One region of the Clostridium pacaense genome, then DNA from elsewhere that is predicted to be linked to it. Evidence: riboswitches for the same ligand, from Rfam matches in the RefSeq annotation. Region 1 holds a riboswitch; each other region holds the start of a gene.

The links. Region 1 has a riboswitch for thiamine pyrophosphate ahead of thiC (phosphomethylpyrimidine synthase ThiC). Riboswitches for the same ligand answer to the same signal wherever they lie in the genome.
Region 2: linked by a shared signal. The riboswitch ahead of thiS (sulfur carrier protein ThiS) and the one ahead of thiC (phosphomethylpyrimidine synthase ThiC) in region 1 are both predicted to bind thiamine pyrophosphate.
Region 3: linked by a shared signal. The riboswitch ahead of thiD (bifunctional hydroxymethylpyrimidine kinase/phosphomethylpyrimidine kinase) and the one ahead of thiC (phosphomethylpyrimidine synthase ThiC) in region 1 are both predicted to bind thiamine pyrophosphate.
Region 4: linked by a shared signal. The riboswitch ahead of thiW (energy coupling factor transporter S component ThiW) and the one ahead of thiC (phosphomethylpyrimidine synthase ThiC) in region 1 are both predicted to bind thiamine pyrophosphate.

The regions. Positions count from the first base shown of each region.
Region 1 covers NZ_JAJFEB020000005.1:213,800-219,195, reverse strand. The annotation lists gene LK536_RS40910 (metallophosphoesterase) at 1-471, shown strand, start outside; gene LK536_RS40905 (DUF2156 domain-containing protein) at 564-1,604, opposite strand; gene LK536_RS40900 (winged helix-turn-helix transcriptional regulator) at 1,743-2,108, shown strand; TPP riboswitch at 2,188-2,298, shown strand; gene thiC (phosphomethylpyrimidine synthase ThiC) at 2,407-3,714, shown strand; gene licT (BglG family transcription antiterminator LicT) at 3,966-4,817, shown strand; gene LK536_RS40885 (beta-glucoside-specific PTS transporter subunit IIABC) at 4,817-5,396, shown strand, end outside.
Region 2 covers NZ_JAJFEB020000011.1:147,809-153,204, reverse strand. The annotation lists gene thiH (2-iminoacetate synthase ThiH) at 1-693, opposite strand, end outside; gene LK536_RS47840 (thiazole synthase) at 789-1,580, opposite strand; gene thiF (sulfur carrier protein ThiS adenylyltransferase ThiF) at 1,640-2,281, opposite strand; gene thiS (sulfur carrier protein ThiS) at 2,284-2,481, opposite strand; TPP riboswitch at 2,679-2,781, opposite strand; gene LK536_RS47825 (ABC transporter permease) at 2,895-3,722, opposite strand; gene LK536_RS47820 (ABC transporter ATP-binding protein) at 3,739-4,509, opposite strand; gene LK536_RS47815 (polysaccharide deacetylase family protein) at 4,712-5,396, opposite strand, start outside.
Region 3 covers NZ_JAJFEB020000007.1:140,855-146,250, reverse strand. The annotation lists gene LK536_RS43505 (sodium:solute symporter family protein) at 1-698, opposite strand, end outside; gene LK536_RS43500 (LytR/AlgR family response regulator transcription factor) at 902-1,603, shown strand; gene LK536_RS43495 (sensor histidine kinase) at 1,611-2,915, shown strand; TPP riboswitch at 3,011-3,119, shown strand; gene thiD (bifunctional hydroxymethylpyrimidine kinase/phosphomethylpyrimidine kinase) at 3,265-4,056, shown strand; gene cytX (putative hydroxymethylpyrimidine transporter CytX) at 4,069-5,265, shown strand.
Region 4 covers NZ_JAJFEB020000010.1:78,623-84,018, forward strand. The annotation lists gene thiE (thiamine phosphate synthase) at 514-1,197, opposite strand; gene thiM (hydroxyethylthiazole kinase) at 1,184-2,026, opposite strand; gene thiW (energy coupling factor transporter S component ThiW) at 2,059-2,604, opposite strand; TPP riboswitch at 2,672-2,781, opposite strand; gene LK536_RS46570 (M29 family metallopeptidase) at 3,047-4,198, shown strand; gene LK536_RS46575 (SLC13 family permease) at 4,252-5,396, shown strand, end outside.

The sequences.
Region 1 (5,396 bases):
CCCTTTAAGGATGGCCATGAGATGAATGAGCAGATGATTGAAAACTGGAACCGTGTGGTTGGGGCGGAAGATACGGTCTATCATCTGGGCGATTTTGCCTGCGGTATGGACGCAGGGGAGATAACGGCCATACTGGGAAGGCTGAATGGACATAAGATCCTGATAGCAGGGAACCATGACAGGGATTTTGACAGCCGAAGGTGGATGGATATGGGATTCGGCGAGGTGAGTTTCCTTCCCGTTGTCTTAGATGAATTCTATATACTATCCCATCAACCCATGTATGTGAATATATACAGTCCCTATGCCAATATATTCGGTCATGTCCACAACAACCCCATGTATGCGGATGTGTCTGAACGGAGTTTCTGTGCCTGTGTGGAGCGGATTGGATATGCGCCCATTGCATTTGAGGCAATCAGGAGAGGGATACTGGAGGCGGATGGGAAAGGGAAAAAACAGGGGGGATGAAGCCGGATGAAAGGAAGCCAGATGAAAGGAAGCCGGATGAAAGGAAGCCGGATTACATGAAACAGGATTAATTGAAACAGGAAGCGGTCCGCTTATTCCCAGCGGGCCGCATATTTATCCAGCATAAATGCAGGATAGTAGGATTCCTTTGCCTTCCTCAGATTCTCCATCCCCATATCTTCCTCACGGTTAATATAGTGCAGTTCAGGATAGACCTTAAGCAGATGGCGGACAAATTCACGGTTAATCATCTGGTATGTGCCGTGGACCGTGATATCGGCTTTCTCGAACCTTACATCAAACCCATGTCCGCCTACCGGCTCACCAAAGGTAAAGGCCAGCAGCCGGTCCCCGGCATAGAGGACGCCGCCTGTAAGCCCCAGGGCATCATAATGTTTAAAGGCCGTGAGGATGGCCTCCTTTTCCGCTTCCGGCATACCGCTTTCAAGCCCTTCATGATTTTCTTCCCAGCTTTGCAGAAGGGCAAGGCAGGAGTTTATATGTTCCTGTCCCAGCACTTCAAAGTGCCAGTCCGGACATTCCTGTTCAAAGCGGTTGCAGTGGTTCCGTTTATTATGCAGCTTTTTCCCTCCAAGACTGGCCAGGGTTCCTGCCTCATAGATATAATCCGCACTATCCCGAAGTCCCTCAAACCGGAACTGTGTGGGGAATTCCGTCAGGAGGCATTGCTTCTGCGCCTCGGTCACGCCCTTGATTAAAAGGGGCTGTCCCAGCTGTTCCGCCAGCCGCTTCATCTGGGTGATGGCAGGTTTTAGTGTTCCGCTGCCGGCAGGATAGGAGAAGAACAGTCCATCCTCCGTTTGGTACCTGGCAATCATCCGGCTCCCCAGGTCTGCCGCAGTCATTCCATACGCCCTTCCCCAGAGAAAGAACGTCCCAAAGCATCCATCGGATGCCAGGCTGTCCTCGGCCGCCAGGATGGGGGCCATCCATGAACGGTCCGCGATGGACAGTTCCCTGAACTCAATAGGGGTGCTGCGGATGATGCTTGGGGCATTGCCGCCCCAATCCATGGACAGGGCCGTATTCCCCGAAACCTGATAGCTGCAGGTCTGTGCACAGCATGAGCCGGTACATGACCCGGTCTGTTTTTTATTGCATGTTTTATCCATTATATGATTACGCTCCGTGATTGACTTTTCTTTTTAGACATATTATAATTTTAACAGTATCATTATAAATTACAAGTACGAACATCAAGGTGCGGTACTAACATAGAAGTATGGTACTTACCTGAAGGAGAGTGTAAGATGGGAAAATGCTCCATATCACAGGCCAGCCTTGGGGAGACAGGATTCAGCTATACCCTGTCCCTTATAAACGGCAAATATAAGATGACAATCCTCTACACCCTTATGGAATTTGGGGTGGTGCGGTTCAATGAGATGAAAAAGTACATTGGGGAAATCTCATACAAGACGCTCAGCGTCACGCTGAAGGAACTGGAGGGCGACCAGCTGGTACACCGCGAAGAGTATCCACAGATACCGCCTAAGGTGGAATACAGCCTGACGGAACGGGGCAAATCACTGATTCCCATCCTGGACATGATGTGCGAGTGGGGGGAGAAGCACCGTCTGCCCTCCAGGCGGGAGCAGAATAAGGCTGACATTTAAAGGCTGAAATTTAAAGCTTGACATTTAAAACAATACCGAATAAACTGATGATACGGATATAATAAGATTTTTATATGATACAACCACAACAGGGAGCTTGTGAAGCAGGCTGAGAGGAAGTAATCGAACTTCGACCTATTATACCTGATTTGGATAATGCCAACGTAGGGAAAATATGGAAGTACATCAACCGCGCATCTGATCTGCGCGGCAGATGCAGCGCATGAGTTCATTCATGGTCCATTCCTTGACGGAGTGGGCCATTTTTATTTACCACAAAAAGAAGAGGAGGAAAGACATGAACTACACAACGCAGATGGATGCGGCCAGAAAGGGAATCCTGACAAAGGAACTTGGGAAGGTGGCTGCAAAGGAACAGTTTGAACCGGCAGAGCTGATGAGGCTGGTGGCAGAAGGGAAGGTGGCCATTCCTGCCAACAGGCGCCATGGGTGCCTTGAACCAAACGGAATCGGCTCCATGCTGAAGACAAAAATCAATGTTAACCTGGGCACCTCCAGGGACTGTAAGGACCTGGATATGGAACTTTTAAAGGTCAATGACGCAGTCCGCATGGGAGTGGAATCCATCATGGATTTAAGCTCCTTCGGGGATACCCGCACCTTTAGGAGGATGCTGACCCGGGAATGCCCGGCCATCATAGGCACGGTGCCCATCTATGATGCCGTGGTGTATTATCACAAGCCCTTAAAGGATATCACCTCCCGCGAATGGATAGATATCGTGAAAATGCATGCGGAGGACGGAGTGGATTTCCAGACCATCCACGTGGGTATAAACAGGCGGACCGCAGAGCGTTTTAAACAGGCAGGACGCCTGACCAATCTTGTATCAAGAGGCGGTTCCATCATATTTGCATGGATGGAGATGACAGGGCAGGAGAACCCGTTTTATGAACACTTTGATGAGATACTGGACATCTGCCAGGAGTATGATGTGACACTGAGCCTGGGGGATGCCTGCCGCCCCGGATGCATTGAGGACGCCTCGGACATTTCCCAGATAGAGGAACTGGTGACGCTGGGGGAGCTTACCAGGAGGGCGTGGGATAAGAATGTCCAGGTCATCATCGAAGGACCGGGGCACATGCCTTTAAACCAGATTGAGGCCAATATGAAGATACAGCAGACCATCTGCAAGGGCGCGCCCTTTTATGTCCTGGGTCCGCTGGTCACGGATATCGCGCCGGGATATGACCATATAACTGCTGCCATCGGAGGGGCATTGGCAGCTGCCAGCGGCGCGTCCTTCCTCTGCTATGTGACCCCGGCGGAACATCTGCGGCTGCCGGATCTGGAGGATGTGAAGGAGGGAATCATGGCATCCAGGATTGCGGCCCATGCAGCGGACCTTGCAAAGGGCGTCAAAGGGGCCGCACAGTGGGATCATGAGATGAGCGCTGCACGCAGGGACCTGGACTGGGAGCGCATGTTCCAGCTTTCCATTGACCCGGAAAAGGCCAGGAGGTACAGGGCGTCCGCAAAGCCGGAGAAAGAGGACACCTGCTCCATGTGCGGCAATTTCTGCGCGGTTAAGAATATGAACCGGATACTGAAAGGGGAGAGTGTCAGCATATTTGATGAATGACAGGCGGACTTGCCTAAGCCAGCTTTCCAGGTACTGTAAATATTCCATAAATTTAAATGAAAATAGGGCTTGACATTGTGAGAATTATTATATAGAATAAAAATCAGAGAAAAACTTAGAAAAGAAAACTTATGTGACTAGGGAGTCACGAAGTGAGTATGTTACTGGTACGCAGGCAGAACTCAGATTACACTGAAAATTTTTATTTTCCGTGTAGTTTGAGTTTTTTTTTCTGGAAAGGAGGATTTATTGTGAAGATAAGTCAGATTTTAAATAATAATGTTGCAGTGGTGAAAAAAGGGGGCAGTGAACTGATTGTTTACTCCAAAGGCATATCATTCAGAAAAAAGGCTGGCCAGTCCATAGGAGAAAATGAAATCGAGAAAACATATGTTTTAGACTCCAATGATATGCTGGAACACTTCAGCTACCTGCTCGCCAACACGGACGAGGAATATCTGAACATTGTCAATGATGTCATTGCACAGGGCGAGCTGCTGCTGGGGCAGAAGGCAAATGATTATTTATATCTGACCTTATTGGATCATATTGACTTTGCACTGAAACGTGCGGGGAAAGGGCAGTTTATCCGCAGCCCCCTGACCTGGGAGGTTAAGAAATTCTATCCCAGGCATTTCCAGATCGGCCTGCATGCGCTGGAGCTGTTAAACGAACGGTTCCATGTGGAATTTCCTGAGGATGAGGCGGTATCCATTGCACTTCATTTCGTCAACCTGCAGTCCGAGGGGAAGGACCTGAAGGAGACGATAGAGGCCATGCAGGTCCTTAAGGATATCCTGTCCATCATCCAGTATCACTATAATATACGTCTGGATGAGTCATCTGTGAACTATATGCGCCTTATTACCCATCTGCAGTATTTCATACAGCGGCTTCAGGCCGGACAGGTATTTGAGGATAATGACAAGGCGCTGAATTCCCAGGTCAGGATGCTGTATCCTGCCGCATATGGGTGCGCTGTAAAAATCCGGGCGTACATTAAAGAAAATTTTAAGATGGAACTGACCATCGATGAGGAAACATATCTTATCCTGCATATACACAGGGTTACGAACAGAAATGAAAAGAAGGAGGAAGATTGATGAAATATCAGACAATGAATGAAAACATCATCCGCCTGGTAGGCGGCAAGGATAATATCAGCGCGGTCGTGCACTGCATGACCAGGCTCCGTTTTACATTAAAGGACCGGAGCAAGGCAAAAACAGAAGAAATTAAGGCCATGGACGGGGTGATTGACGTGGTGTCCAATGACGTGGCATATCAGATCATCATCGGAACCCATGTTTCAGAGGTGCATGAGGAACTGATATCCATGCTGGGAATCAGCACAGAGGCATCAGGACCCCAGGCCAGGACCAGGAAGAATCCGTTTAAGGCGGCCCTTGACCTGGTATCGGAATCCATGACACCGCTACTGGAACCTATCATCGCGGCAGGTATGCTGGCAGGCCTTCTGTCCCTGGTATCCCTGATGGGACTGGTGTCGGCGGACAGCCCCACCTATATTGTCCTGGACTCCATCAGGGGGGCTGTGTTCTTCTTCCTCCCCGTATTCATGGCCATGGCATGCGCCAAACGCCTGAACGCCAGTCCCTACCTTGCGGTGGCATTGGCGGCAACCCTGCTCTCTGCTTCCATTAACGGGGTGGAAGGACTCA
Region 2 (5,396 bases), on a different contig from region 1:
CCGCATACCGCCTTTAATGGCCCGTTCCTGTGTGTTGAGACGGTAAGGGAAACATCGTTTATGACCGGACAGATGCAGGGTTTCGTATTTACCGGAATCATAGGTTTCCTGGAATACCGTTATATAATCAGCCCCGCATCCGTGGAGATAGGCATATTCATCCGAATTAAGGGGATAGATTTCCAGCCCGATGACCTTAAAGTAGTTCCTTGCAATCCGGCAGGCCTCCCCGATATAGGGGACCGTGGATTGGCTGCGGCTTTCGCCTGTAAGTATCAGGATTTCCTGCAGGCCGGTGGCGGCAATGGCTTTCATTTCCTCCTCAATCTGTTCCGGGTCAAGCATTGCCCGCCGGATCTTGTTCTTGCAGTTAAACCCGCAGTAAATGCAGTAGTTTTCGCAGTAATTGGCAATATAGATGGGAGTGAACATCTGGATGGAGTTGCCGAAATGTTTTCTTGTCTCTGACTGTGCCGCCCTGGCAATCTCCTCAATGAGGGGCTGCGCGGCGGGGGAGAGGAGGGCTGCAAAATCCTCAAGGTTTCTCATGTCATGGTTCAGGGCGGCCTTTACATCGCCCGCCGTATAAGACGCCGGGTCATAGGCCTCCATCAAGGAAAGGACCTGGCGGTCAATGCCGGAATCAAGGACCTCCATGTCCGGGAGATAGGCCATGTGGTCGGTCCGCTCCATTTCCAGGTCCTGCTGTACCTGGGTGTTCAGTATACTTTTATTCAGTACATTGGTTTCATTCTTGTTATTGGACATAGCATCTGCCTTTCTGTGGTTCAGTCATGAAGGAATCCGGTCAGGGGGGAGGAGGCGCTGGCCTGCTTATCCAGGGTTCTCCCGAGTCCGGCCAGGTATGCCTGCCGCCCGGATTCAATTGCCAGCTTGAATGCATGGGCCATGGCGGGCACGTCCCCTGCGGTTGCAATGGCTGTGTTGGCCATGATGGCAGCCGCCCCCATTTCCATTGCCTCGCATGCCTGGGATGGACGTCCGATTCCCGCATCCACGATGACTGGAAGGTCAATCTCGTCAATGAGGATCTGGATGAAGTCCTTTGTGCACAGCCCCTTGTTGGTTCCGATGGGAGCGGCCAGGGGCATGATGCACGCGGCGCCCGCATCGGCCAGGTCCCTGGCTGCGTTCAGGTCCGGGTACATATAGGGCATGACCACAAAGCCCTCCTTTGCAAGGATTTCGGTTGCCTTCACGGTCTCGGTATTGTCGGGCAGCAGGTATTTCGTGTCGTGGATGACCTCTATCTTTACAAAGTCCCCGCAGCCTGCAGCCCTGGCAAGGCGTGCTATGCGCACGGCTTCATCCGCATTCCTGGCCCCGGAGGTATTGGGCAGAAGGGTGACATGCTCCGGTATATAGTCCAGTATGTTAGCAAGCCCTCCTTCATTTGCCCTGCGCAGGGCCAGGGTGATGATCTGGGCATCTGCCTGTTCCACGGCAGCGTGGATTAAATCCAGGGAATATTTGCCTGAACCCAGGATGAAACGGGAGGTGAAGGTATGCCCTCCCAGGATGAGCGGGTCGCGGTCTTTCTCAATGATGTTGTCTGTCATGGTATGAAATCTCCTTTTTAATATGTTTGATGTGTCTGCTGTGGATGTTTCAACACGCCCTACGCCTCCTCCTCACCGAGGATCAGCCGTACAATCATGTTGGCCTGATGGGCGGCGCAGAGCATTACCCTGGGCGCCATGAGGCCGTATCCGGATTCAGGATCCGAGATGCCGTCCCCGCAGAGGTAGAAGTGTTTCCCTGCTTTCCTGGTAATCACGGCATTGCTGCTGCCATAGCCGGCCATGCCGGATGCGGCCACCAGATATTTGCCGGGGAAATGGGCCAGTATGCCGTTGGCCAGCATGGCCTTGGCCTGGGGACGGTCAAATGCCTCGCAGATAATGGTTTCCCGGTCAAACAGGGAAACCAGGTTATCCTCTGTCACCTTCACGCAGTCCGTGTAAATATCCAGATATGGGTTAATTTCCCTTAGTGCGTCTGCCAGCGCATCTGTCTTGTATCTTCCCAGATGCCTGGCCGTATACTGCTGCCGGTTCAGGTTGGTAATGTCCACCACGTCATAGTCGATGAGATGCAGGTGCCCCACGCCGATCCTTGCCAGCGCTGATGCCACATGGGAGCCAAGCCCTCCAAGCCCTGCCACGGCAATCCGCGCATGGTCCAGCCTTTCCTGGACCTCTGGGGTATGCCGTTCCCGCAGGGCTTCCTGCAGCTGTTCCCTGGTCACTGTATCAGCCATAATCATCCTCCTCCTACAAAATTTACGATTTCCATTACATCACTGTCCGTCAAAGCGGTTGCGTCATAGCTGTTTTTAGGCAGTATGCTGCCGTTCAGCTCCACGGCAATGCGGTCCAGACGGTAATTGTGTTCCAGAAGATATGTCCGGACGGACACGGGCTGCGTCAGTACGACGGTAATGCCATTGATGACTGCCATTGTTCCACCTCCTTTCCCTGCGGGATTGTTGTGCGATATCAGCATAAAAAAAGTTCACGAAGCAATACACCCGCGGTGGTGCACCCCTTCGTGAACATCTGCTCACTCTGTTTACCAATATGGATTTTAAGGCAGCCGGATGTAAGATATCTGGCTTTAACGCAATAAAAAACGGGAATACCAAGGTATTCCCGCATATAAGCTGCTTCATGGGTCCCTACGTTGGCATTATCCAAATCAGGTTCATGGGTCGAAGTTCACAACTTCCTCTCAGCCTATCAATAAGCTCCCCTATTTATGGAAATCAGTATAAGATATGGAAGGGGATTTGTCAACAGGAAATTTGTGATCTGCCTGTCTGCAAAAGGCAGCATCCTCACTGGACCGTAAGGATACTGCCTCCATACCGGCGCCTAACTAAGCTTACTTATCCTCTTTTCCGCATACGCGATAATCTGGTACAGCACCCCGGACACAATACAAAGTATCACAATGGAGGTCACCACCATGGTCATGGCAAAGGTCTGGGACCCATAGGTAATCAGATAACCAAGTCCGGCCTTGGCGGACAGGAACTCGCCGATGATGACGCCCACCAGGCACAGCCCGATGTTCACCTTCATATTGCTGATGAGCATGGGCAGGGAACCTGGAAGCAGGACCTTTACCAGCACATCCTTCCGGTTGCCGCCCAGGGAGTATATCAGCTTGATTTTCTCCGTATCCATCTGGGTAAAGCCGGTGTAGAGTGTGAGGATGGAGCCGAACACGGCCACGGATACGGCTGCAACGATGATTGTCTTCATGTTATTGCCCAGCCACACGATGAGAAGAGGGGCCAGGGCTGATTTCGGAAGGCTGTTTAAAAGCACAAGGAATGGCTCCAGCACCTGGGCCACGCTTTTGCTGGACCATAAAAGCAGGGCGCAGGCCAGGCCAAAAACAGTGCATAGGGCAAAGCTTACAAGGGTCTCCAGCAGGGTCACGCCTGTGTGGAGGAACAGGCTGCCGTCCCGTGTCATGCTTACCAGGCATTTGGCAATCATGGTGGGGGAGCTGAAGATGAAGCTGTCAATCCAGTGCATGTCAGCCGCCAGCTCCCAAAGGGCCAGAAGAAGCACTAAAAGCATGATGCGGCAGATGGTGACCTGGCGGTGGCGGCGCAGTTCCCCTTCCACAAAGGCCTGCTGGGCCACGGACATTTCACATGTGCCGCAGTTTTTCCTACCCTGTTCCTGCATGGTATAACAAGGGCCGTTATGATTCATATGTCTTCAGCTCCTTCCATACGGTATTAAAATAATTGGAAAATTCCGGGCAGTTACGCCTGTCAAGGGAGCGGGTGCAGCCTTCCGGGAAATCAATGGATAAAACGGACTTCACCCGTCCGGGCCGCGCGGACAGCACGACAATACGGTCGGCCACACTGATGGCCTCAGACAGGTCGTGGGTCACCAGGATGGCCGTTTTATGGGTCCTTCGTATGATGGAGCTGATATCGTCGCACACGGACAACCGTGTCTGATAGTCCAGGGCGGAAAATGGCTCATCCAGCAGCAGTATATCCGGCTTTAAGGCCAGGGTCCTGATTAACGCGGCCCTCTGGCGCATGCCGCCGGAAAGCTCGGAGGGCTTTGCATATTCAAATCCGGCCAGGCCATAGGCGGACATCATATCCAGAAGTTCAAGCCTGGCAGGTTCGTCCAACCGTTTTTGTATTTCAAGTCCAAGGGAAATATTGGAGAAGATGTTGCGCCATTCAAATAAATGGTCCTTCTGCAGCATATAACCGATAGCAGAGTGTGTCTTGGACAGGGGGGCGCCGTCAATGCTGATGGTCCCCTTTTCAGGCTGGGTCAGCCCGCTGAGCATGGTCAGGAGAGTGGATTTTCCACAGCCTGAAGGTCCCACGATAGCAACAAATTCCCCGGCAGACACATCAAATGATATATTGGAAAGGGCCAGCGTCTCACCATCCAATGAGTGGTAGGAGTAGCTGACCCCATTTACTTCCAGTTTGGGAATCATGAAAAAGCTCCTTTCAATTAGAAATCAATTCCTTGATTTATTATATGTTGACAACTGGAAACAGTTCGTGCGTTCTTGCCTGTACATGTGCGACGGGGAAAAATAAGAATGGGGAAGCCGTATCTGGAAAAAGAAAAATAAAACAGGCAGTGTGCGGTCTGCTTCGTCATGAAGCGGCCGGCACACTGCCTGGGTTTATATCTTACTGGTAACTCCATTCCACCGGAGTAGGTCTTGCGGAATCAAATATCTGCGCCGCATCGAATAAATCACTTAAACGTTTTTTGGAAGGGTCTGTCTGGGTCATGTCCTCATAAAGCCGGTAGCCGTCCAGGTTCCTCCTTGCCATGCGCAGATAGTTATTACCCATCTGCATCCAGTATGGGGTGCTGGCATCCACGTTGCAGAAATACCGGAAGCCCTTGGACTCCAGATACTTAAACCGCGGGTTGTCCTCCTTATATGCATGCCAGTCAGCAATGTCATTGCCGTAAGGATAGAGCAGGATATCCGTGGGACCGATCAGGGATTCCACCTCGGCTTCCCACTTGTCCGTGTCCGCGCGGAAACGCTCCTCGGAGATGGCAAAGCCGTCCTCCGGATTCTTGGCCACGCCCAGCTGCAGATGGCCCCAGCTGTGGGAGGCCAGCTCCCAGCCATTGTCCCTTAAGCACTGGGCCACCTTGGCGGCCTGTTCCCGGTCCGCCTCATAGGTGGGGCTATCGGAATACTTGGAGGCGGCTGTCCGGTAACCCAGGATGCCTTCATATCCGGTAAATGCAATGATGGCCCTTGCGCCCTTGTATGAGAAATCAGGATGTTCCTGAATGAAATCCTCCAGCAGGGGAACCAGGTCGTAGGAGCCGGTGGACACACTTCCATCGTCC
Region 3 (5,396 bases), on a different contig from region 1:
ATGATGACCAGGGAAATGATCCCGAACAGGTCATATCCCTCAAACAGGTTCAGGGTGCCTGCCGGGATGTTGGCGGATATCTGTCCCCAGCCGCCTGCATAATTCATGGCAAACGGAACAGCGATGATCATGCCGATCACAATCAGGAATACCTGGACAAAGTCTGTCAGCGTGACGCTCCAGAGGCCGCCCATGATGGAGTAGATGGTAACCACCACGGCAACGATGATGACGGCTACCTGGTAATCAATGTTTAACATGGTGGACAGGATGACTGCGGATGCAATGAACTGTCCGGCTGTAAGACCCACCAGGGGCAGCAGCATGATGATGGCTGTGATGATGCCGCAGGACTTGCCGTAGCGTCTGCGGAAATACTCAGGAACCGTCTTAACGGTGGCTGCCCGGAACTTGGGGGCAATGAAACTTAAGATGATGAATGCAATGCCCATGGTGGTGATGTACCAGGAAGCGCTGAGTCCATAGCCGGACATACCGTTCTGAACAACGCCCAGGGAGCTTCCGCCGCCGATTTCAGTGGCTGCCAGGGTGCCTGCCATGAGAAGCGGTCCAAGGCGGCGTCCGGCTACCATGAAGTCGGTGTTGGTGGAAATCTTGGTGGATGAATACCATCCGATCCACAGCATGAAAAGCAGGTAGACGATTACAATGATTGTTACAATGATGTTTGTACCCATAAAATCCCTCCTGTAATAATTTTCTTACAATAAGTGTACCATAAACCCGTTGTGTACTTAATGACCATTTCTGCAGAAAATATACCAAATATGACATTTCCGCCAGAACTTGACTTATGGGAGGAATCACCATAAAATAGAAGGAAATGTACGGGGGATATTACGGACAGGCGCCTGGTTCCATAGGCGGAGGGGGATGAAGGATGCTTAAGATTGCTGTCTGCGATGATACAAAGGAAGAATGCGCCCTGGTCGTGGGGTATACATCTGCTTTTTTCAGGGAACGCGGCAGGGAAGTACAGATTGATACATATGGGAACGGGACCGGACTGCTGGAATCCGGGAAGCAGTATGACCTGTATCTGCTGGATGTGATGATGCCCGGGCTTAACGGCATTGAGACAGCTGCCCGTCTGGGAAAAGGGAGCAGCCCGGTGGTCCTCATCACCTCGTCCCTGGAAGCGGCGGTGGATGGCTACAGTGTCAATGCAGCCGGGTTCATCCTGAAGCCCGTGGGGGAAAAGGACTTTGAGGCCACCATGGAGCGGGTGGTAAAGCAGCGCCTGGGCGGGGATGACGCCTGTATATCCGTGGTACATAACCGCGTGCCCCTGCAGCTTAAGCTGGACCGGATTGCATGGTTTGAGAACCGGCTTCACCGGGTCTTTGTAACCCTTACGGACGGGGAAGTGATTTCCATCCACCAGAAGCTGACCGAACTGCAGGAGGAACTGGGGGGATACCCGGGGTTCCTGCGCTGCCACCAGAGCTATCTGGTCAACCTGGAACAGGTGGAACGGCTGGAGGATTCCTGCTTCTATATGAAGGACGGCCAGATGATTCCCATATCCAGGAACTTTTACAAGCAGAGCAAGAATGCATATTACCATCACAGGCTGAAATGAGGTTCCTATGAACGACAATGCATGTACGATTATCCTGAACCTAATCAACATGGCCGTGCGCATGATGCCCATCTTTGTATGTCTGGAGCCAAAACACAGGAACCGGGAAAATATCGCGGCCGTGTCCGCCTATCTGTGGGTCATCATGGTATCCATGCAGTCCCTGTTCCATATCAGGCCGCAGGTGTTTTTTGTATTTCAGGGTGTGTTTTCCTGCCTGTTTTTTCTTGTGCTGCTTATCTTCTTCCAGGGCGGCCTGCTGGAAAAGGCATTCCTCTACATATCCGCCTGGCTTTTTGCAGTGCTGTCCACGTCCCTGAATGAATTCGCGGCCTGGCTGCTGCTTAACCGGGTCAGCCTGACCTATGGGCAGATTTCCGTGGTAGTGTCCCTGGTCTCTGCAGCCGGATTCTGCCTGTTTGTCCGTTACTTTCTTAAGGATACGGTGCAGCGCCTTTTTGCACAGCTCTCTAAACGTTCCTGTTCCCTGCTGCTTACGTATCCGTCTGTATCCCTGCTCGTCCTGTTCATCGGCACCAACACCATATTCTCGCCCAGGTCCCTGGCAATCAGGGGGATAGAGGACATCCTGTTCTTCCTTGCCCTTTGCGCCATGATCCTGGTACTCTATGTGATGATCCTGGGCAATACCCTGGGAATCATATGCCGCAGGAAGACGGAGGAGGAACTGCAGTTTGCAAGGCAGCTCATCGGCAAGCAGAGGGAGCACTATAACCAGACACTGGATTATATCGAACAGGTCCGCATCATCAAGCATGATTTCCGCCATCACATCCATGCGCTGCAGAACATGGGCAAGGAGGAGCAGGAACGGTATCTTCAGAACCTGAAGGAGGAGCTGGACCGCGCGGCCGACATGGTATTCTGCCAGAACCAGGCTGTCAACGGCCTGCTTCAGGAATATGCAGCAAGGGCCAGGCAGGGCCGGATTGATTTCGAAGCCAGGATGGACCTGTCGGCCCATGTCCCGGTGGATGACCTGACACTGTGCATTGTCATCGGAAACCTTCTGGAAAATGCCTTCGAGGCATGCAGGCGTCTGGAAACGGAACGGTTCGTCCGCATCCAGGCCAGATGGATGGAGGACCACCTGATGATGATGGTGGAAAATTCCTATGACGGCCAGATAAAGCAGAGCGGCGGCAGGATCCTTTCCAGCAAAAAGGACGGCGGCCTTGGAATCCTCAGCATACGCAGGATATTAAACCACCCGGGGGACGAATTCGACATGGATTATGACGGCGCCACATTTACCGCCATGGTTAAAATCGTGGACAGGATGATAAGATAGCTGGCCAAAGGCCGGGATAAGGATTGCAGCGGCCATCATGGCGGGATGGAAAAACAGATTGCTTTTTCCTGATTACGAGTTATAATAGGATTTGTAAATAGACAACGGGGAGCTCACTTAAGTGGGCTGAGAGTAGGCTGTTCATGCCTAGACCCATTACCTGATTTGGATAATGCCAACGTAGGGACCATAGGGATTATATGCCGGCGGTGCACCTGTTTTGGTGTACCGCCGTTTTGGCGCGCCTGCACGAGGACGGTATCCGTTTCAGTTACTTTATGGCCCGGCGGCAGATCGGGGGCACCACCTTCTGCCGCCTAAGAAAATTAATGCGAAAAGGAGAATGACTATGTACACAGCATTAACAATCGCGGGAAGTGATTCCAGCGGAGGCGCCGGCATCCAGGCAGATTTAAAGACCATGACAGCCCATGGGGTTTACGGCATGAGCGCAATCACGGCCCTTACTGCACAGAACACAACCGGCGTAACAGGAATAATGGAAGTAACACCTGAATTTCTGGGTGAGCAGCTGGATGATATTTTTACGGATATCTTCCCGGATGCAGTAAAAATCGGAATGGTTTCCTCGGCAGGACTGATTGAGATGATTGCAGGAAAGCTGGCCTTCTATCATGCGTCCCATATTGTGGTGGATCCGGTCATGGCAGCCACCAGCGGTTCCAGGCTCATTGACGGGGAAGCGGTTGCTGTCCTTAAGGACAGGCTGATTCCTATGGCGGACCTTCTGACCCCCAATGTGCCGGAGGCGGAAATCCTGTCAGGGATGAAGATAAACTCCCCCGAAGATATGGAACAGGCGGCCCGCCTCATTGGGGACAGGTGCGGATGCGCCGTGCTGTGCAAGGGAGGCCATCAGCAGAACGATGCCAATGACCTGCTGTACATGGACGGGCAGGCTAAGTGGTTTTACGGAAAGCGGATCAACAATCCCAACACCCATGGAACCGGATGCACCCTTTCCAGCGCCATTGCCTCCAACCTGGCAAAGGGGATGCCCATGGACCTGGCCGTGGAACGGGCCAAGGCATACCTGTCCGGCGCCCTGGCTGCGATGCTTGACCTGGGAAAGGGAAGCGGTCCCATGAACCATGCATTTGCCATCCGTGGCGAATATTAAGGAGGCGGGGATATGAGCGGAAAAAAGACTTCTGTATTCAGCAACGGCTTAATCTGGTTCGGGGCCGGGGTGTCCATTGCGGAGATACTGACAGGTACATATCTTGCGCCCCTGGGATTTGGCAGGGGGCTGGCAGCCATCATACTGGGCCATATGATTGGCTGCGCCCTTTTGTTCCTGGCGGGCCTTATTGGCGGGTATACGGGAAAGAGCGCCATGGAAACCGTGAAGATGAGTTTTGGGGAGCGGGGGAGCCTTCTGTTTGTGCTGCTTAATGTGCTTCAGCTGGTGGGATGGACCTCCATCATGATATACGACGGCGCCCTGGCGGCAGGAGGCATCTATGGGGCGGGCCGTTGGGTCTGGTGCCTGGTCATTGGCGGCCTGATCCTCATATGGATATTGATTGGAATCCAGAACCTGGGGAAAATCAACGTAATAGCCATGGGGGCGCTTTTCATCCTCACCCTTATCCTGTGCCGTGTCATATTCGCAGGCCATGGCGCGGCGGTTGGCATATCAGACGGGACCATGAGCTTCGGGGCCGCTGTGGAGCTGTCCGTGGCAATGCCCCTGTCCTGGTTCCCTTTGATCAGCGATTATACCAGGGAGGCTGAAAAGCCCTTTGCCGCCACGGCGGCCAGCGCGGCGGTGTATGGCATCGTAAGCATTTTCATGTACGTGATCGGTATGGGGGCGGCCATCCATACAGGGGAGTATGATATTTCCGTCATCCTGGTAAAGGCGGGACTGGGCCTTACCGGACTTCTGATCGTGGTGCTGTCCACGGTTACCACCACATTCCTGGACGCATATTCAGCCGGGGTATCCAGTGTATCCATCTCTTCCGCCATAAAGGAAAAATGGGCGGCAGTGGCAGTGACGGTGGTGGGTACCGCGGCGGCCGTCACATTTCCCATGGACAATATCACGGGCTTCCTCTATCTGATAGGATCCGTGTTCGCGCCCATGATTGCCATCCAGATAACCGACTATTTCCTGCTTGGCAAGGACTGCAGCAGGGATGCCTATTGCGTCAGGAACCTGCTTATATGGCTGGCCGGATTCATCCTCTACCGGCTTTTGATGCAGGTGGATACACCGGTGGGGAACACATTGCCGGACATGGCGGCCACCATGGCGCTCACCTATGTGTGCCACAAGGTATCCTCAAAGGATACGGGAACGGTAAATGTGATGAAAATGTGATAATTCTATAAAGTCCTTTACGTGGACAAGGTTTGGATGTTACAATATGCTCTGGCAGTTCATGCTTAATACCAGGAACCTTCCACTGCAGGGCGTGTTGGAAAACAGGCCCGGGATGTGCCGGGACATGC
Region 4 (5,396 bases), on a different contig from region 1:
AATGTCTCCTTTCTGGTTGTGGGTGCGGCTGCAGGGCCAGTGTCATCCGGCTTACATACTCCGGGCGGTCCGGATGTTGATCATCTGCAAAAAAAGAAGCCTCCATCCCTAAGCTGACCAAATGTCAGCAGGGACAAAAGCTTCTGAAAACTTCTGCGGTACCACCCTGGTTGGCGTATTCCTGTTCCATGGAGTCCACCCCATGGATATAAAAAAGCATCAAGTCAAAAATAACCTGATGCTGTGTCATCGAACAAGAATTATAATACGCCCGCTCTGTAACGCACCATCATGCGTCCTCCCTGGTAACGGTGGGATACCCGTCAGCCCATACTCCCATCAGCTTAACACTGCTGGTTTCCAGCTGCCCTCGCAGGTCCATTCAGACTCTAATCCAACGCTCCCTTACACCGGCCGGAAGCTCTCTGTGCCTGGCATTACAATCTTACTTACTCCTGCTCAACAGTTTCTTATGTTTTGTTGAATGTTGAGCTTATTATAATCACATGATATTTAAATGTCAACTGTTTTTTGGAAATAACTTGAATTTTTATCACGGATTTTTATCATGGCTTCTTTTAGCCGGGCAGTAGCCAGGCATATGTCCTGTGCCGCGAAAATGCCGGAAACAATGGCTGCCCCGGCCACGTGGCTGCCTTCCAGAAGCCCGATATTCCCCAGGTTGATGCCTCCGATTGCAACCACGGGCACGTCCGAACAATCACATATGGACCGCAGGGTCTCCATGGTCATGGGCCTGGCATCGGCTTTGGTGGTGGTGCCGAAAACAGCACCGCTGCCCAGATAATCCGCGCCCTGGACACAGGCCCTTTTTGCCTGCTCCACGGTCTTGGCCGTCACCCCCAGTATCCGGTCAGGCCCCAGCAGCTTCCTGGCCAGGCCCGCATCCATATCATCCTGCCCCACATGAAGCCCGTCCGCGCCGCAGGCCAGGGCCAGCTCTATGTCATCATCGATAATCAGCGGGACCTGGTAACGCTCTGTCAATTTCCTGAGTTCCAATGCCTCGGCCAGCATCCGGTCATAATTTCCCTGTCCCAGGTTCTTTTCCCTGAACTGGACCATGGTGGCGCCTCCTTTCAGGGTTTCCTCCACCTGCGCAGACAGACTCCTGCCCTTTGTCCACGCCCTGTCCGTCACCGCATAGATTAAAAGCTGATTCCTATGAAATCTCAATTTTTTTCCCTCTTTCCAGCATCCCGTCATCCAGAATGCTCATATAGTCCGTCAGGTACATCCTAAAGCTGCCTGTTCCGCCTCCTGTCCTGACGGCCTTTCCGGCAGCCAGCTCCCCGCACAGGCCATGGGCGCATACTGCCATGGCGGCGGCTTCCGTCATGGCATCGGCTTCCGTCACAGGCGCGCCCACTGCGCAGAAAGCTCCGATAATCCCATCCAGCATACACCCGCTGCCCGTAATGCGCCCCATAAAGGGATGCCCGTTCCTTATCTTCATGACCCTGCCATGTCCGGCCACAACATCCGTTGTCCCTGTCATCACCACAACAGCGCCCGTACGGTTTCCAAGGGATACGGCGGCTTTTTCGGGCTGGTCCGTCCAATCGCCTGGCACGGAATCCACCCCGCACAGGTTCCCTGTCTCCATCCCCATAAGCGCCTGTTCCAGCATATGGATTTCAGAAACATTTCCCCGTATCACCGATGGCCTGACGGCCTTAAGGATCCTAAGGGCCGACACCCTCCGAAAGGCTGACGCAGTCACTCCCACCGGGTCAAGGATAACCGGATGTCCAAGGCCAGCCGCCTTTTTCCCGGCCAGGATCATGGCCTCAACCCGTTCCTCCTCAAGGGTTCCCATGTTCAGCACAAGGCTTTGGCAGATGGACGTGACGTCCTCCACCTCCTTAATCCCCTGGGCCATGATGGGGGAACCGCCAATGGCCAGCACCATATTGGCCACGTCCCCAGCCGTCACATAATTGGTGATGCAGTGGACACGGGGTGAGGTATCCCTTATTTTTTTTATCCATTCTATCTGTCTCATCTGTCAGTTCCTTCCGGGCTGTACCTGCAGCCCTACCTCCCCTGTTCCTTCACTGCCACGGACGGCTGCACATCGGCATCCAGCATATGCTTCATATACTTAAACGCCCCTGACTTACACAGCACGCCGATGAAGAACGCGGCAATCACGGTTCCGCACAGCGTACTCATAAGGAACGGCATCACGTAGGCAAAGATGGCAGCCTCCTTGCCCATCACCAGGGTGGCAACCGGATAGCACAGGATACCGCCCAGGATTCCCGTGCCGAAAACCTCGCCCCCATACGCCAGGGCCAGCTTACCCGTATGACGGTACAGCATCCCGCACACCAGCGCCCCTATCATGCTTCCAGGGAATGCCAGAAGGCTTCCGGTTCCCATCAGGTTGCGGATAAGGGAGGTGCAAAAAGCCATTGCCACCCCGTACCATGGCCCCAGGAACACGCCGGCCACCACATTGGCCAGGTGCTGCATGGGAAAGCACCTGGACGCCCCGATGGGGATGGAAAAGCCGGACAGCGACACCGCCACCGCCACCAGCATTGCGCTTACAGCCAGTTTCTTAATGTTCATCTTCATATCCATTTCCCTCCATATGAATTAAAAAAAGTCCATACCCCCGCGGGATATGAACCTTGATATACACAATGAAGCGCTTCATATTTCCCTACGTTGGCATTACCCAAATCAGGTACGATAGGTCGAAGTTCGATTACTTCCTCTCAGCCTGCATCACAAGCTCCCTGCTGTTACTTAGCATAGCACCGGCCATCTGTTTTGTCAATCCGGCCGTGGGAAATCCAGTTGGGAAATCTAGCCGAGAAATCCGGCATCTTTAATTTTATTAAAGTTAAGATAAATAATCTTTTATTCCATAGTTGACATCTCATATGGTATTCTTATACAAGAAGAGAAGAAAAAGTTTAACAATTTTAGGTATTCTGCTTAAGCATGGAATAAACCAAACAATTTTTATGCATATCCGGAAATGCATGAAAAGGCAAATGAAAGGAGAAATTGAATGTCAATACAGGTAGGTATCCCACAGGCAGCGATGAATTCGCTGATTGATCTTGTAGACAACGTTGCTGAGGTCAAACCTGGAATGGAGGTTGTAATTGTAGCCCATAAAGACGGGCTGTACGGCGGTGATAATCTGGTGGATGAGGAAGCCGTTTCATGGATGTCATCCGTGGTACAGTCGCGGGGCGCCCATTGTTCCATCCTTTGGCTGGACGATCCACAGGAACCGCATCACTGGCGCTATCCCCCGATTTTAAGAGGAGTTGTTGAGGAAGCAGACCTTGTGCTCTGTACTTCATTTGACATCACTACCACAGAGCTTGGGAATTTCCGCAGACATTTTGAGGATGCCCAGACATGGATGGTGCGCATATTCCCAACCACAGCACCCCTGCTGATGAGCAGATGGGCACAGACGCCTTATGAACTGGTCACGGCCATCCGCCATATCAGCTCAAAGCCGTTCATGAACCATATGTCCAGGTTTGTGCTGACCGATCCAAACGGCACCCATCTGGAAGGCTATACACTTGATCCGGTGAAGCGTCCCGGTATCCCGGGGCTGCCTTATGACTCCTACCGCAAACAGGTCCGGCATGTGTCGTTCTGGCCGGAATGGGTACATCCGCCTGTGAACTGCCAGGATATCAACGGCGTTTATTACTTCGACCGCATGCTCAGCTGGTGGTCCCGCTACATCGGGATCAGGCCGCAGTGGGAGGACTTAATCCGCCTGGATATCAAGGACGGCCGCATCGTAAAGATTTCCGGCGGTTCCGAGGCAGACGCGCTCCAGAGATTCTTAAAGGACATGGAAGGAAAGGTGGGCGATGGCATCTGGAAGTTCGATACATTCCATTTCGGCGTCCATCCCAATGCGGCGGTTACTGAGAATGAATGCCCCAATCCGCTTCACAGAAGGCTGATTGAGCACTCACATACATCGAACCTCCATGTACATATCGGCTCTGCCGGGGCAAATGAAAATTATGGCTATTACACACATATTACCGGAGACATCCGCCATGCAACACTGACGGTAGGTGATACCCTTGTATATGACAATGGATGGCTCTGCTGTCTGGAAGATCCGGAAGTACAGAAGGTTGCCGAAAAGTATCCGGGCCTGCCAGGCATTCCGAAACGATAAACCGGTGATGAATTTATATTGACACAAGTTGATGATGATTAGGGGGTTACAATATGGACTTTTCAGCAATTTCATTAATTGTATTAGTTCTGGTAATAATCGTTGCCTATATAACCAGGCTGAATGTAGGTCTTTTAGCGCTTGCAGTGGCCATTGTCCTGGCACGGTTCGGCGGAATCAAGGATTCCGTCATGTATGGCGGTATCAATCTGAACGTTTTCTGGACCCTGATTGGTATTTATTTCTTCGGGCAGTGTATGACACAGTCCGGGACACTGGCCCTGTTTGCCAAAAAGCTGATTACGAAACTGCCTGTTAAGGCAGAGGTCTGGCCGCTGATATGTTTTGTGTTTACCATGCTGTTTGCACTTTTAGGACCAACCACCATCCTGGCCCTGACCGTGGTGCCGCTGATTACCATTGAAATCGCGGGATACATCGGTGCCAATGTGGAATGTTCCATGATCCTGACCATGTTCGGCGGTCTTGCAGGCAGGATGACCCCGCTTGGCGGCAACCTGGCGGGACAGATTGCAATTGCGGAGGGCGAAGGCTTTATCGAGACAGGGGTTCTTTCCAAAATCTTTTTCTGGGACCATATCCTGGTCTGTACCATACTGGGAATTATTTACTATTTTGTGTTCCGCGGGTTCAAAAAGGATAAGAAGTATGTGTCGGAAGTGGAAGCGCTTAAGGATATCCCTGCCTTTAACAAGAAGCAGTGGATCTGCATGATCTGTATGTTTGCATTCATCCTCTTTTACGCCTTCACCCAGTGGCATATAGGATTCGTGGCAATCATCTTCTCCGTAATCATGATTGCAGCGGGCTGTGTGGAGCAGAAAGATGTGCTTGATAAAACCAAATGGGGAACTGTCATCATGGTTGCCGGCACCGGCATCCTGGCGTCCGTTGTCCAGGCTCTTGGCGGTATAACAATCCTCTCCAACTTTATCGGATATGTTGCAAACCTCCCCATCGTATCCGGGGTTTACAGCGCCGTATCCGGCGTGCTGTCCATGTTTACACACGCCATGTCGGTTCCGATTCCCATTCTTTTTGCAACCGTGGAAGAAACCATACAGAGCCTTGGGGGCACAAGGCAGGATATGTTCCGCTGCCTGGCAGCCATCGGCAGCGGCGCCTATATCGGAATGTCCTGTCCTATGTCACTGGCTGGCGCCAATGTATTCGCATG